2 regions of the Mesorhizobium sp. B2-3-11 genome follow, and region 2 is predicted to be linked to the other one. Evidence: predicted binding sites of a transcription regulator. Region 2 holds the regulator's gene; the other holds the start of a gene.
The links. The regulator LexA, encoded in region 2, represses DNA repair genes until DNA is damaged. The targets are predictions, from matches to a motif close to TGTTCNNNNTGTGTTCNG.
Positions count from the first base shown of each region.

Region 1: FJ960_RS22675 (PA0069 family radical SAM protein) is a predicted target of LexA. The motif match lies at 3,023-3,040, and genes of this name have one in related genera.

Region 1 is NZ_VFVS01000018.1:87,676-95,345, forward strand. It holds gene FJ960_RS22650 (S49 family peptidase) at 1-665, shown strand, start outside; gene FJ960_RS22655 (membrane protein) at 749-934, shown strand; gene FJ960_RS22660 (4-(cytidine 5'-diphospho)-2-C-methyl-D-erythritol kinase) at 961-1,848, shown strand; gene moaB (molybdenum cofactor biosynthesis protein B) at 1,850-2,404, shown strand; gene FJ960_RS22670 (glycosyltransferase) at 2,436-2,963, opposite strand; gene FJ960_RS22675 (PA0069 family radical SAM protein) at 3,115-4,269, shown strand; gene FJ960_RS22680 (ribonuclease HII) at 4,422-5,126, shown strand; gene FJ960_RS22685 (F0F1 ATP synthase subunit B) at 5,244-5,735, opposite strand; gene FJ960_RS22690 (F0F1 ATP synthase subunit B) at 5,746-6,345, opposite strand; gene FJ960_RS22695 (F0F1 ATP synthase subunit C) at 6,408-6,632, opposite strand; gene FJ960_RS22700 (F0F1 ATP synthase subunit A) at 6,718-7,476, opposite strand; gene FJ960_RS22705 (AtpZ/AtpI family protein) at 7,534-7,670, opposite strand, start outside.
Region 2 is NZ_VFVS01000001.1:456,971-464,640, reverse strand. It holds gene gltX (glutamate--tRNA ligase) at 1-1,155, opposite strand, end outside; gene FJ960_RS02465 (ComEC/Rec2 family competence protein) at 1,259-3,712, shown strand; gene lexA (transcriptional repressor LexA) at 3,706-4,449, opposite strand; gene FJ960_RS02455 (GntR family transcriptional regulator) at 4,857-5,630, opposite strand; gene FJ960_RS02450 (ABC transporter substrate-binding protein) at 5,783-6,769, shown strand; gene FJ960_RS02445 (ABC transporter ATP-binding protein) at 6,828-7,607, shown strand; gene FJ960_RS02440 (ABC transporter permease) at 7,613-7,670, shown strand, end outside.

The DNA.
Region 1 (7,670 bases), on a different contig from region 2:
CCGGCGGCTCCCCGGTGCAGTCGCGGCTGATCTTCAAGCGAATTCGCGACCTTGCGGTCGAGAAGAACAAAAAGGTGCTTGTCTTCGTCGAGGATGTCGCGGCGTCTGGCGGCTACATGATCGCTGTCGCCGGCGACGAGGTGTTCGCCGACCCCTCCTCCATCGTCGGATCGATCGGCGTGGTGTCGGCCTCGTTCGGTTTCCCGGAACTGATGAAGAAGATCGGCATCGAGCGCCGTGTCCACACCGCCGGCCAGAACAAGGCAGTGCTCGATCCGTTCAAGCCTGAGAAAAAGGAAGACGTCGAGCGGCTGAAGGTGCTGCAGCTCGAAGTGCACGAGACCTTCATCGATCTGGTCAAGGAGCGGCGCGGCACGAAGCTGGCGGACGATCCGGAGCTGTTCACCGGACTGTTCTGGACCGGCAAGAGAGGCTTGGAACTCGGCCTCGTCGATGCGCTCGGCGACATGCGCACGGTACTGAAGACCCGCTTCGGGCCGAAGACCCAGCTCAAGCTGATAACGGCGCCGCGCGGTCTGTTCGGCCGCTTCGGCCTGTTCGGCTCGAGCAAGGGCTTTTCAGCGCCCGATATCGCCGCGGCAGCGGCCAGCGGCGTCATCGATGCGGCGGAAGAGCGCGCATTGTGGGCGCGCTTCGGGCTTTGAAAAAGCCGTGAAAGCGTCTAGCATGGTTGCCCGAAAGACCCGACCGGCCGCCCTTACCGGCCCAGCGTGGTAGGAGTTTTGACATGCCGCAACTTATTTTCTTCGCCGTCGTCGGCATCGCCGCCTATTTCGGCTACCGCACCTTCCTGCGCGAGGCTGAGCGCGTGACGGCCAAGGTACGGCGGACCGAAAAGCAGGCAGCCAACGGCGCGATGGGAACGCTGGTCAAGGATCCGAAGACCGGCGAATACCGGCTGGCCAAGGACTGACCCTCATTTCACTCGCAATCGAGACTGTGGAGTCCGGTCCGCATGTCCGGACATGGGCAGCACCCGCCAAGATAAACCTTGCCCTGCACGTCACCGGCAGGCGCCCCGACGGCTATCATCTCATCGAAAGCCTGGCTGTGTTCACGCGCTTTGGCGACAGGATCGAGATCGCGCCGGCTGAAGGCGACGACTTCGCCGTATCCGGCCGCTACGCGCCGGACGTTCCGCCCGATGGCGACAATCTGGTGCTCAAGGCACGCGACGCGTTACGGCAGGCCACCGGTTTTCGGAGCACGCCGCCCGTGATCATCAGGCTCGAAAAGAACCTTCCAGTCGCGTCCGGCGTGGGCGGAGGGTCGAGCGACGCGGCGGCCGTGCTGCGCGGGCTGGTCGACAGCTGGGGGCTGGACATCGATAGCGCCGAGCTGGCGCGGATCGGTCTCTCGCTTGGCGCCGATGTGCCGATGTGCCTGGCGGCAAAGCCGCTGGTGGCGCGCGGCATCGGTGAGGAGCTGTCGATGGTGCCGGATTTTTCGGCGCTGGGTCTGGTGCTGGTCAATCCGGGCACGCCGGTCTCGACGACGGAAATCTTCGCAGCACTGTCCCAGCGCGACAATGGGCCACTGCCGCCGCTGCCGCGCAGCATCGAGTTTCACAGCCTGCGCAACTGGCTGGAGATCACCCGCAACGATCTCGAACCTGCGGCCCTTGCGATGCGGCCCGCCATAGGCAGGGCGCTTTCATGGCTTGATAAGGCCGGATCGGGTTTTTCACGAATGTCCGGATCTGGCGCGACATGCTTCGGCCTGTTCGAGACCGGCAATGTCGCCAAGCGCGCGGCGGCCGAGATCCGCAGCCGCCAGCCCGACTGGTTCGTCGCGGCAACACGCAGCATTGCATCGGAGGCTGAGTGAGATGGCCAGGATTGACGAGAGCCGTGCCTTCATTCCGGTGCGCATCGCGGTGCTGACGGTTTCCGACACACGCAGCCTCGCCAACGACAAATCCGGCCAGACGCTGGCCGATCGCATCACCGAGGCCGGCCACATCCTGGCCGGCCGGGATATCGTCACCGACGACCGCGAAAAAATCCGTGACACCGTTCTGGCGTGGTCGCGGGACAAGGCCATCGACGTCGTGATCACCACCGGTGGAACCGGTTTCACCGGCCGCGATGTGACACCCGAGGCGCTGGAGCCGATTTTCGAAAAGCGCATGGATGGCTTTTCGGAAGTTTTCCACCGCATCTCCTACGACAAGATCGGCACCTCGACGATCCAGAGCCGGGCGACCGGCGGCGTCGTCAACGCCACTTTCGTCTTCGTGCTGCCGGGCTCGCCCGGCGCCTGCAAGGATGCCTGGGACGGCATCCTCAAGGCACAGCTCGACTATCGGCACATGCCCTGCAACTTCGTCGAGATCATGCCGCGCCTGGACGAACATCTGCAGCGCGGCAAATCGGCCCCTTAAAAAGCAACGCCACGCAGAGCAGCTGCAAAAATCAACTGGGAGAGCGCTGCGCCTGCCTCGGTGGCGCCACCCAGATCTCGGCGTCGAGCTTCTTAGTCGCCAGACCGCGCGCCAACGCCTCGGCGCTGCCGGCAGTCTTGGCCAGAGATGCCGCCTGCCGCTTGCTGATCACCAGTCCGTCGGCGAGAGCACGGTTTGCGGAAAAGACCCTAGCCAGGAACGGCGTACGGCTGCCCCGCGCCCGCGCGAACCGGGCGGCCATGGTCTGCCTGGCCGTATGGGCGACGACCGCGTCGATCCAGCCCTCTACCAGCCTCGCACCCGGTTCGAGAAACAGCAGCCAGTCACCCTTGGCCTGGCGGATGCCGGCGGCGATGCCGCCGCTCCCCACATAGTGGCAGCCGGCATGCTCGGCGACACGATGCGTGTGGTCGGTGGAGCCGGTGTCGCAGACGACGACCTCTCGCACCACGCCCTCGACCGCGCCGCCAATCAGCGTCGCCAGCGTGCGGGCGAGACCCTCCTCGTCATTATGCGTTTCGATGAGAACACTGAGCATCGTGAGCCGAATAGCGGAAACCACTGACCGACGCCAGTTTTTGCATCGCGCCATAGAAAAGTTCTTGATTTGTTCTCATCAATAAAATAGGAATAATTTCATGAGCAGAGCGATTCGACACAACATGGACAGTCCCTGGGAGCGGGCGAAGATGGAACCGATCATGCGCGCCGATATTGCGGCCTTCGGAGCAGGACGAGCCGAGATGGCCAACGCGATGATCGAGCAGAGTGGCATGCGGGTCCGTCCGGACCGCAACCGTGGCCGATCGGCGGGCATCAATCCGTCTGGCCGGTTCGAACCTGTCAGCCGGCATGTCTTCGACGATGGGTGGAGTTCGCTGGAGGAGTTGCCCCCGTTCAAGACCGAGGTGCAGGTGGAGAAGCCGCGCACCATCATCACCCGCAACGAATCGCCCGACATCTCCTTCGACCGGTCGATCAATCCCTATCGCGGTTGCGAGCACGGTTGCGTCTATTGCTTCGCGCGGCCGACGCACTCGTTCATGGGCCTGTCGCCGGGCCTGGATTTCGAATCCAAGCTGTTCGCCAAGCCGGATGCGGCACGCCTGCTCGACAAGGAGTTGTCGAAGGATGGCTATCAACCGCGCACCATCGCCATCGGCACCAACACCGATCCCTACCAGCCGATCGAGAAGCAGTACCGGATCATGCGCGAAATCCTCGAAGTGCTGGAGGCACGCGGTCATCCGGTCGGCATCGTCACCAAGTCAGCCCTGGTGGTGCGCGACATCGACATTCTGTCGCGCATGGCCGAGCGCGGGCTCGCCAAGGTGGCGCTGTCGGTGACGACGCTTGACCGCATGCTGGCCAGGACGATGGAACCCCGCGCATCGACCCCGACCAAGCGGTTGGAAGCGATCAGGCAGCTTTCGGATGCCGGTATCCCGACTTCGGTGATGGTGGCGCCGATCATTCCGGGCCTGACCGACCAGGAGATGGAACGCATCCTCGACTCGGCACACCATGCCGGTGCGCGCGAGGCCGGCTATGTGGTGCTGCGCCTGCCGCTGGAGGTCAGCCCGATTTTCAAGGACTGGCTGCTGCGCCACTATCCCGACCGCTATCGCCACGTCATGTCGCTGATCCGTTCGATGCGCGACGGCAAGGACTACGATTCGGAGTGGGGCAAGCGCATGAAGGGCGCCGGACCTTATGCCTGGCAGATCGGCCGGCGCTTCGAGATCACCGCCAAGCGGCTCGGCCTCAATGCCGAACGGCGCACGCTGCGAACCGACCAGTTCGTCGCGGCCGGTAAGGACCAGGAGCAGTTGATGCTGCTCTGAAGCCGAAAACACCGCGGCTGTTCATTACCGCCGTGGCAAAAAAATCCCGTCCGGCCTGCCCCGGCCTGCAGACGGTGCCCTCCCGGTCCGGCGCCCCACCCGACCCGGAGGGACTTGCGGAGAATCAGAGCCGATGCGAACCTCGCCGCAACATGGCTCGCGCGCGTTCTGATTCTCCGCTTCTCTTCGAAATCGTCGAGAAACCCGATTTCTCCTTCGAGACGAAGGCGATGGCCGATGGCATGTGGCCGGTCGCAGGGATGGACGAGGCCGGCCGTGGCCCGTTGGCCGGGCCGGTGGTCGCGGCGGCAGTGGTACTCGACCCCGCCAACATTCCCGAAGGGCTCGACGATTCCAAACGGCTTAGCCACTTGCAGCGTGAAGCGCTGTTTCTGCGCATCATCGGCTCCGCGCTCGGCGTCTCGATGGCGTCGGTCAGCGCCGAAGGCATCGATGGCAGCAACATCCTCAAGGCGAGCCTCGAAGCGATGCGCCGCGCACTTGTCGGGCTGCCCATCCAGGCAAAGCTCGCGCTGGCGGATGGGCGCGACGTGCCGCCGGGACTGCCCTGCGAAGGGCGCGCGCTGATCAAGGGCGACCAGCGCTCGCAGTCGATCGCCGCAGCCTCGATCGTGGCCAAGGTCATGCGCGACCGCATGATGTGCGGCTGCGGCAATCATCACGATCGCTACGGCTTCGAAGTCCATATGGGCTACGCCACGGTCCGGCACCGTACGGCGATCGAGGCGCATGGCCCCGTCGCTCGGCTGCACCGCACCTCGTTTGCGCCGTTCCGGTTGGGCGGCGCCGAGGTGACGGAAGAAGAAGAAGAAGAAAGCTTCGCCGGGCTGGAGTAAAACGACGGCAGCGGTGTCGGTCGATCTCCCCCGTTGTGGGGGAGATTGGCAGCGTTGGCGCACCGCATAGAAAAGCCGCCAGGTTGCCCGGCGGCTCTTCAATATTGGTCGTTCAGCTCAGTTCAGCTTCGCCTTCACATCCTGCAGCGCGGACCTGAACAGGTCGGCTCCGGCCTTGGAATCGACCTTGGTGGCGAGCAATGCGCGTGCCGCCTCGACAGCGATGTCGACGGCGCTGGCACGCACTTCGCCGATCGCTTCGCGTTCGGCCTGGCCGATCTTCTGCTCCGCAAGCGCGGTGCGCCTGGCAACGTAATCCTCGGTCTTCTTGTGGGCATCGGCGGCCAGCAGATCTGCCTCGCGCTTTGCGGCCGCGACAATGTCGGCAGCTTCCTGCTCGGCTTCCTTGCGCTTCTTCTTGTACTGACCGAGCAGTTGCTGGGCTTCTTCGCGCAGCTTACGTGCCTCGTCGAGTTCACTGCTGATCCTGGCGGCGCGGGCGTCGAGCGCCTTGGCGATCATGCGGGGCACCTTGATATAGACGGCGATGCCCAGGAAGATGATCAGGGCAATCGTGGCCCAGAGCGTTGCGAGAGATGTAGCGTCCATGATGCGCTCCTCACCGGGCCACGGATTTGACCGCGGCCGCGATCTCGGCCTTGCTGGTCTTGCCGCCAACCAGTGCCTCGACGATCGCCGAAGCGGTGTCCTCGGCGATGCTGCCGACTTCCTTCATGGCGTTGGCCTTGATGGAAGCAATGCGTGCCTCGGCCTCGCCAAGCTTGGCGTCGAGCGCGGCCTCGATCTTCTTGCGCGCGGTCTCGGCTTCCGCCTTGGCCGCATCGTTGGCCTGCTGGCCGATCGAGTTGGCGTTCTTCTTGGCTTCAGCCAGTTCCTGCTCGTAAGCGGCAACGGCGGCGTCTGCCTCGCCCTTCAACTTGGCTGCCTGGTCGAGATCCTGGCTGATGCGGTCGTTGCGGACGTCGATGATGCCCCCGACGCGCGGCATTACGACCCGCTTCAGGAAAAGGTAGAACAGCCCGAACGTGATCGCCAGCCACAGAAGCTGCGACGGAAACGTCTCCGGATTGAATGGCGGAAACGTGCCGTGCGCTTCGGCAGGCACGCTGGTGCCGGAATGCGTGTCGCCTCCGGTCGCAGCGTGGCTGGTGTCGGCTGATGGCGCGGACTCTTGCGCGAAGGCAGATGTCACGAACATGGACTATCCCCAGATATCAGGCCCGCCGCTAGCGCGGCTGGCCTGTCCAATCTTCTCAGTACTCAGCCGAATAGGGCCAGCAGCGCGATGAGAAGCGAGAAGATGCCCAGAGCTTCGGTCACGGCGAAGCCGAAAATCAGGCGGCCGAACTGGCCGTCGGCAGCCGACGGGTTGCGCAGCGCGCCCGAGAGGTAGCTGCCGAAGATGTTGCCCAGGCCAATGCCCGCGCCACCCATGCCCAGGCAAGCGATGCCGGCGCCGATGTACTTTGCTGCTTCTGCGTCCATTTGTTCAACTCCTTTGGATCTGAAAATTCCGTTGCGATTTCATCCGGCACCAATGTTGGAAACTCTTGGGCCGGAACTCTTGGCCTCAGTGCCCGGGATGCAGGGCGTCGTTGAGATACATGCAGGTCAACACGGCAAAGACGTAGGCCTGCAAGAAAGCGACCAGCAGTTCAAGCGCCGTCAGCGCCACCGCCATCGCCAACGGCAGGATCGAACCCGCCACACCGACCGCGCCCAGCGCGGAGAGGCTGACGACGAACCCAGAGAACACTTTGAGAGTGATGTGGCCGGCAAGCATGTTGGCGAACAGACGAACCGAGAGGCTGACCGGGCGCGACACGAAGGAGATGACCTCGATCAGCACCACCAGCGGCAGCAGGAACACCGGCACGCCATGCGGCACGAACAGCTTGAGGAAACCAAGACCATGCTTCATGAAGCCGTAGACCACCACGGTTCCGATCACCAGGGCCGCGAGGCCGAAGGTGACGATGATGTGGCTTGTGACAGTGAAGAAATAGGGAAACAGGCCGAGCAGATTGGCGACCAGCACGAACATGAACAGCGAGAACACGAAGGGGAAGAACTTCATGCCCTGCGTGCCGGCGGCGTCGCGCAGCATGTTGCCGACGAATTCGTAAGCCATTTCGGAGACCGACTGCAGTCGGCCTGGAACCAGGCTGCGGCTCGACGTCGTCAGGAACAGGAACGCCGCGGCAACGACGACGGTGGCGACCATGAACAGGGCGGAATTGGTGAAAGACAGGTCATAGCCGCCGATCTCGATCGGTATCAGCTTGTTGATATGGAACTGGTGGATCGGATCGACCTTGTCAGCTGCCACTTTCAAACCCCGTCAATGCCGCGTACGGCTAAATTACCATTGCCGCCTGAAGGGCGGTCATTTGCTGTCGTCCCGGTCATGGCGCGGCTTGGCACCTTGTCCGAATTCCGCCACAACGCCAGCCGAACGCATGACATTGAGCACGCCGGCGCCAAAACCAAGCAGCAGGAAAACGATCAGACCCCACGGCGATG
Region 2 (7,670 bases):
GTCGTCGATCGGCAGCGGCCGCGCGGCAAACAGGAAGCCGGCGCCGTCGACGAGCTCGACCAGCGTCTTGGCGCGCTCCTTCAGGCCCGGAAGTGCTGCCAGCAACTGCGCCTTGTTCTTCTCGTCGAGGCGCGCCGCCATCGCCGGGCCACCCTCCAGATAGGGCAAGGTGGCGATGAAAATGTCGAACAATTCGGTGTCGGCCATGCGGCGCATATGGACGCCGTTCAGCGCCTCGAGCTTGGCGAAGTCGAAGCGCGCCGCGCCCTTGTTGACGTCGCCGATATCGAACCAGGAGATCATGTCCTTGATCGACATGATCTCGTCGTCGCCATGGCTCCAGCCCAGGCGCGCCAGGTAGTTCAGCAGCGCCTCGGGCAGATAGCCCATGGCGCGGTAGGCCTCGACGCCCAGCGCGCCATGGCGTTTCGACAGCTTGGCGCCGTCGGCGCCATGGATCAGCGGAATGTGCGACATCGACGGCACGTCCCAGCCCATGGCGTTGTAGATCACGGTCTGGCGTGCGGCATTGGTCAGGTGATCGTCGCCACGGATGATATGGGTGATGCCCATGTCGTGGTCATCGACGACGACGGCATGCATATAGGTCGGGTTGCCGTCCGAACGCAGGATGATGAAATCGTCGAGATCCTTGTTGGGGAAACGCACCTCGCCCTGGACCCGGTCCTGCACCACCGTCTCGCCCTCGGTCGGTGCCTTGATGCGGATGGCACCCTTGACGCCGGCGGGTGCCTCCGACGGGGCGCGGTCACGCCAGTGGCCGTTGTAGCGTGGTGGCAGGCCCTTGGCGCGTGCTGCCTCGCGCATTGCCTCGAGCTCGGCTGAAGTCTCGTAGCTGTAATAGGCCTTGCCCAGGCGCACCAGCTCCTCGGCCACCTCCCGGTGGCGCGGCGCGCGCTCGAATTGGGAGACCGCGTCACCGTCCCATGACAGGCCGAGCCAGGTCAGGCCGTCCAGAATGGCCGATGTGGCTGCATCGGTCGAACGCTCGCGATCGGTGTCCTCGATGCGCAGCAGCATCGTGCCGCCGGTGTGCTTGGCATAGAGCCAGTTGAACAGCGCCGTGCGCGCGCCGCCGATATGCAGATAGCCGGTCGGCGAGGGAGCAAAACGGGTGATGACCTTGTCGGGCATGGAACTCTCGGAGAACGTCTGAAGCTGAGTGCGGAGCGCGCGGACTTTCGCGCGTCGCGCGTTCATGTAGCATAGGGTGTCGAGGGCGCAAGGGGCAGACCCGATGACTGGACAAGGCCGGGGCTCGGATCGGGGCGAGGGCGCCATTGTCGGCGTCAGCGAGCGATCCCTGTTTGCGACGCCTCCTGCGATCCCGCTGCCATCGCCGCTCGTGGCTGCGCCCGCAACCCAGCCGCTGCAGGCGGATAGCCCAGCGCCAACTCCATCTCCTGCCGCACGCAGAATTGTGCGCGTGCGCCGGCAAATCGGCCCGATATCCTTTCCTCGCCTGCGTCACGGCGTGGCCAAGGCGGCGGAGCTGGAACTCGACCGGGGCGTCGCCTTCCTGCTGGTGCCGGTCTGCCTGGCCGTTGGGGCGATCTGCTACTTTTCGCTGGCGTCCGAGCCCGATTTTGCAAAGCCTGTCGCGGTCGTGGTTCTGGCGGCGGTATGTGCATTCGTCTCGCGCTCCTGGCCGAAAACCCATCTGTGTTTCATGGCACTGCTGTTGTGTGTGCTTGGCCTGCTTGCGGCGAAGGTCGAAACATGGCGAGCCGGAACCCGGATGCTGGGCTCGGAAATCTCGACGCAACTGACCGGTCGCGTGATCTCGCTCGAGGAGATGGAGAGCGGCCGCATCCGGCTGACCATGGACGTGATTTCGACCGCCCGGCCGAAACTGCGCTACGCGCCTGAAAGGGTCCGGCTTTCGGCACGCAAGATACCGCCCGAAATGACCGCCGGCTCGCTTGTCACAGGCTATGCCAAACTGCTGCCGCCGACCGGCCCGGTGCGGCCGGACAGCTACGACTTCTCCTTCGACAGCTATTTCGCCGGCATCGGCGGCAGCGGCTTCTTTCTCGGCAATCCAACGGTCGTCTCCGCCGAAGCCGGTGAGATGCCGCTGCCGGCACGCGTGTTTTCAGGCATCGAAAATGCCCGCGAAGCCATCGCCGACCACATCAGGGGCAGCATTGGCGGCGCCGAAGGCGAGATCGCGGCGGCGCTGATCGTCGGCGTGCGGGCCGGCATTCCCGATGAAATCAACGAAGCGATGCGGCGCACCGGCATCTATCACATCATCTCGATTTCAGGTCTGCATATGGCGCTGGTGGCCGGCACCATCATGGGTCTGCTGCGCGGCGCCTTCGCGCTGTTTCCAGGGTTTTCCGCGCGCCGGCCGGTGAAGAAATACGCCGCCGCCGCCGCACTGTTTTCGATCGCCGCCTATCTCGTCATTTCGGGCGTCGTCGTCGCGGCCGAACGCAGCTTCATCATGCTGGCGGTGATGCTGATCGCCGTCTTGTTCGATCGCGCGGCGCTGACCATGCGCAATCTGGCGATCTCGGCGATCGCCGTTATCCTGGTTTCGCCGCACGAGGTCGTCGGCCCGAGTTTCCAGATGTCGTTCGCGGCAACCGCAGCCTTGGTTGGCGCCTATGCCGGCTGGGCCGACCACCATGCGGGAAAGACGAGGCCTCCGCCGCCAAAGCGATCCCTACCCGGGTTTCTGACGCGAAAATTCCTCTTGGCGACAGGTGGATTGGCCATGACGTCCATCATCGCCGGCAGCGCGACGGCACTGTTTGCCATCTGGCATTTCCAGCGGGTGTCGCCGCTCAGCCTGTTCGCCAATCTGGCCGTCATGCCGATCGTGTCGATCGTGATGTTCCTGGCCGTCGCTAGCGCGTTGCTGATGCCGTTCGGGTTGGATTGGCCGGCTCTCTACCTCATGGGCAAGGGCCTGACAGCGATGATCGCCATATCGGCGTGGATATCGGAGCGCTCTCCGGTCGATGGAGTCGGGCTGATTTCGCAGCAATCCGTGCTGCTGGTCACCGTCGCGTTGGTCATCGCGACGATGGCGACGACGTGGCTCCGGCTCACGGCGGTGCCATTCGCGCTTGCCGGTCTGTTGACTGTGTCGCACACGCGCGCGCCCGATGTGCTGATCTCGGAAGATGCGCGGCTGGTGGCTCTGTCGATCGGCAATGGCGAACTGGCCGTCAACCGGGAACGTCCGAACGAATTCGCAGCCGACAATTGGAAACGCGCTCTGATCTCCGAAACAATCGTCCTACCGGAAATGTTCGAGGAGACGGACGGGCAATTCGATCTTGCCACTCCCACCGACCTGCCGCTGGGATCGCCGTTCTATTGCCGCGAAGGCCTGTGCCTTGCCAGGCACCCTTCCGGCGCGATCATCGCCTATGTCGAGGATCGCAAGAACACCTGGAAGGCCTGCGCCTTCGCCGACCTGATCGTCGTCAATGACGCGACCGCCTATGACACCTGTCATAATCCGCTGGTTCTCGTCGTCACCAAACGCCAGCTCGCCCGCAAGGGGAGTGCCGCCGTTTTCTTCGATCCCCAATCGGCCACGACGCCGGCTGAGATCGAATTCGCCGTCGACGGACCATACCGGCCTTGGCACGAGCAGCGAAAATTCTCACGCGAGGCGAGGGGGCTGGCCCCCTATAAAAAGGCCGACAAGCCCGATGGCAAGCCAGTTCAGTAGCGCCTGATCAGCCCGACGAGCTTGCCCTGCACCTTGACCCGATCCGGTCCGAAGATGCGTGTTTCGTAGGCTGGATTGGCGGCTTCGAGCGCGATCGAGGCGCCCTTGCGACGGAACCGCTTCAGCGTTGCTTCCTCCTCGTCGACCAGCGCCACGATGATTTCGCCCGGACTTGCTGTATCGGCATTGCGGATGATGACCGTGTCGCCGTCGAAGATACCGGCCTCGATCATCGAGTCGCCCTTGACTTCCAGCGCATAGTGCTCGCCGCCCATGATCATGTCCGGCGGCACCGAAATCGAATGCGTCTGATGCTGGATAGCATCGATCGGCACACCGGCGGCGATACGACCCATGACCGGGATGGACACGGCTGAAACCGCATCATCGTCGTTGCCGGCCGCGGCCAGGCGGGAAGGCGCCGTCGCCGGCCTGATCTGGCGGCCGAGACTGCCTTGGCCAAGGCTGCCCTGGATGACGCTTGGCGAGAACTTCTTTGCCGCATTGAGGCCCGGCGCGATCGAGTCCGGCAGCCGCAGCACTTCCAGCGCGCGCGCCCGATTGGGTAGCCGGCGAATAAAGCCGCGTTCCTCCAGCGCCGTGATCAGGCGATGGATGCCCGATTTGGAGGCAAGATCGAGCGCTTCCTTCATTTCGTCGAAGGAGGGCGGTATCCCGCTTTCCTTGAGCCGTTCGTGGATGAACATCAGCAGTTCATGTTGCTTGCGTGTCAGCATGGCGGCCCCCAAGGCATTGAACGAAAGGTCTGACCAGAATCGAAAAAACAAACCCAGAACAAACACTATCCGTTCCAGTTGTGTTCCGCAACCGTTTAAAGTTTAATGAATTTGTTAACGCGTCTGAAGTTTTTTGCCGCGACAGCGGACTGAGGCCGATCCTTTCCACGATCGGCAGGCATTGAAATCGTTTTGGTTAATGGCCTGTGGCCTATCCACTGATGGGCCTTGGCATCAGTCTTTCGGGGGGCTCTTCGCGGGTGGATTGTACAATTTATGGATCCATTATTCGCGGAACGAAACGAAATCAAAACGCCAACGATTGGTAGCTTAGGGGCGGCGATGGACCCAGGCGTTTGGCCCACTCCGGCCAGCGCATGCCAATAGGCGTCGCGCAAGCATTGAAGTCACCCGGAACCCGCTTGCAAGCTGCCGGCGCGGGCGGCGTATTTGGTCGCGCCGCTGTCTTCGCTATGGACATAGACGTGCAGGGTATAGCCGATATGCGCCGTCATCAGCGCCTTGGCCCGCTCGACGTCACGATCGAGTGCAGCTTCCATGATCGCTGTATGGTGTTCGATCGCAATCGCTTCGCACAATGCCTCCATTGCCTCTTCATAACCGTCCTTCAGGCCAGCCGCGGCCCGCAATGTCGGCGCCAGGCCGAGAAAACGATGATGCCGTCGCAGCTGATCGGCGATGGTCGAGCGGAATCGCATGAGCCAATTGGAAGTCGCCGCGCTCAGCAGCGCCACATGGAAAGCTTCGTGGTTCTCGTCCCATTTATCGACGGCCGCATCCGAAGGATCGTCGACCGCGGTCTTGCAACGGGAGAGCCGGTAGTGGGCGGTGACAACGGCATCCTCCCACTCCTTGCCGCCTTTTTCCATCGATTCGAGGAACAGGGGTATCTCGACCACCATCCTGGCGCGTGCCAGGTCCTCCAGTTCGGCCCGCGATACCGGAGCGACGGTAAAACCACGATTGCTGATGGCGGTGACAAGGCGTTCGGCCTCTAGCCGCGACAAGGCTTCGCGCAACGGCGTCCAGCCAACACCATAGGTGCCGCGCAGCGCACTCAGCTTGAGCGGGGCCCCGGGCATGAGGCGCGTCGTCAGGATATCGCGCCGCAACAGCTGATAGGCTGCCTCCGTCTTTGTGGAGATCGTTTGATCCTGCATCGCGGTCCACCCATGGTCTGGCAAAGAAAATTATATATGATGTTGGGGCATGGCAAGAATTATATATAATGTTTGACACGGGCCGGCGGACTGACCATGATCGCCGCAGTAGCCGCGCTGGAAGCGGCGTCGATCAAATCTGGGAGGAAATGATGTTGAAGTCGAAATCCGCTTGGCTGTCGGGTTTGTTCTTGGCCGGCGCATTGGTGGTGAGCGCCGGCAGTGCCGCCGCCGATCAAATCCGCATCGGCATCGCCAATTTTGGCGAGCATCCGCAATTGAACGCCGCCATAGCCGGCTTCAAGAAGGCGCTGACAGACAACGGCTTCGTCGACGGCAAGGACGTCGTCTATACGGAGAGCCATACCAATTTCGATGCATCGCTGGTGCCGCAGATGATCGCAAAGCTGCAGGCCGAGCAGCCCAAGCTGATCTACACCATCACCACGCCGGTCTCCCAAATCGCCAAGAAAGCGCTCGCGGGCTCCGGCATTCCGATCGTCTTTGCCGCGGTCACCGATCCGGTGGCGGCCAAGCTCGTGCCGTCGTGGGACTCGGGTGATGAAGGCATGACTGGCGCCACCGATCTTCAGGATGTTGCCGCGGTGATGGCCTTCACCAAGAAGCTGTTACCAAACGCCAAGCGTTTTGGTGTGCCTTACAATCCCGGTGAAGCCAACGACGTTGCCCTGATCGAAAAGATCAAGGCGGCGGCACCGGCCGCCGGTTTCGAGGTCGTGGAAGTCGGCATCGACAACGTCAATGACATTCAGCAACGCATCGCCTCGCTCGCCGGGAAAGCCGATGTGATCTACGGACCGACCTCGAATCTGATCCAGCCGGCGATCGCAGCTGTCTCGGCCGCCGCGCGCCAGGCCGGTATCCCGGTCGTCAACGCCGATGACAGCGCGGTCCGCAACGGCACCGTGCCGGCGAGCTTCGCGGTCAATTATACGCAGGTCGGGATCAACGCCGGCAACATCGCGGCCGAAGTCCTCAAAGGCAAGGATCCCAAGACGATCGCGCCGTCACGCCCGGCCTACAAGGACCACATGGCGTTGGTCTCGCGCAAGGCGATGGCTGCGTTCGGCATCGAGATACCGGCTTCAATGGCCGATTGCGGCTGCATCGTCGACTGACATCGGCGCTGTGAGGGTGACGGCGCGGGCGCTGTCACCCCGAGGTCAGGGAGGAACGATGCTCGAGATCCGATCCGCGCGTAAAGTATTCTACAAGGGCCAGGCCGACGAGAAGGTCGCGCTGGACGGCCTCAGCCTGTCGCTAGCCACAGGCGAGTTCGGCATCGTCATCGGCTCCAACGGGGCCGGCAAGAGCAGCATGCTTAATGCCATTTCCGGCGCTCTGATCCTCGATTCCGGCCAGATTCTGATCAATGGCGCCGATGTGACTGGTATGCCGGTGCACAAGCGCGCCTCGAGACTGGCTCGCGTATTCCAGGATCCGATGCGCGGCACCGCCGCCAGCATGACGGTTGCTGAAAACATGCTGCTGGCTGATTTGCGCAGCAGCAAGCGCACCTTACGCCAGGGGCTGAACGCCACCCGCCTTGCGTCCTACAGGGAACGCCTGTCGATACTGGGCCTCGGCCTTGAAAACCGCCTCGACACACGCGTCGACCTGCTCTCGGGCGGGCAGCGGCAATCCTTGTCGCTGATCATGGCGGTCGGCGGATCGCCTGACTTGCTGCTGCTCGACGAACATACCGCGGCACTTGATCCGCGCACGGCCGAGATTGTCATGCAGGCGACGGTGCGCGCCGTCAGCGCGCTGAAGCTGACGACTATGATGGTGACCCACAACATGCAGCACGCCGTCGACTATGGCAGCCGCGTGATCATGCTCGACGCGGGCCGCGTCCTTCTGGAAGTTAGCGGCGAGGAGAAGGCGAGGGTCACGGTTATCGATCTGATCGGCCATTTCTCCGTCAAAACCGACCGCATGTTGCTGGCGAGCTGATCACCATGGGTTTTGTTCAGGACATTCTCGCCAGCTTCGTCGCAATCATGCCGGTCACCCTGG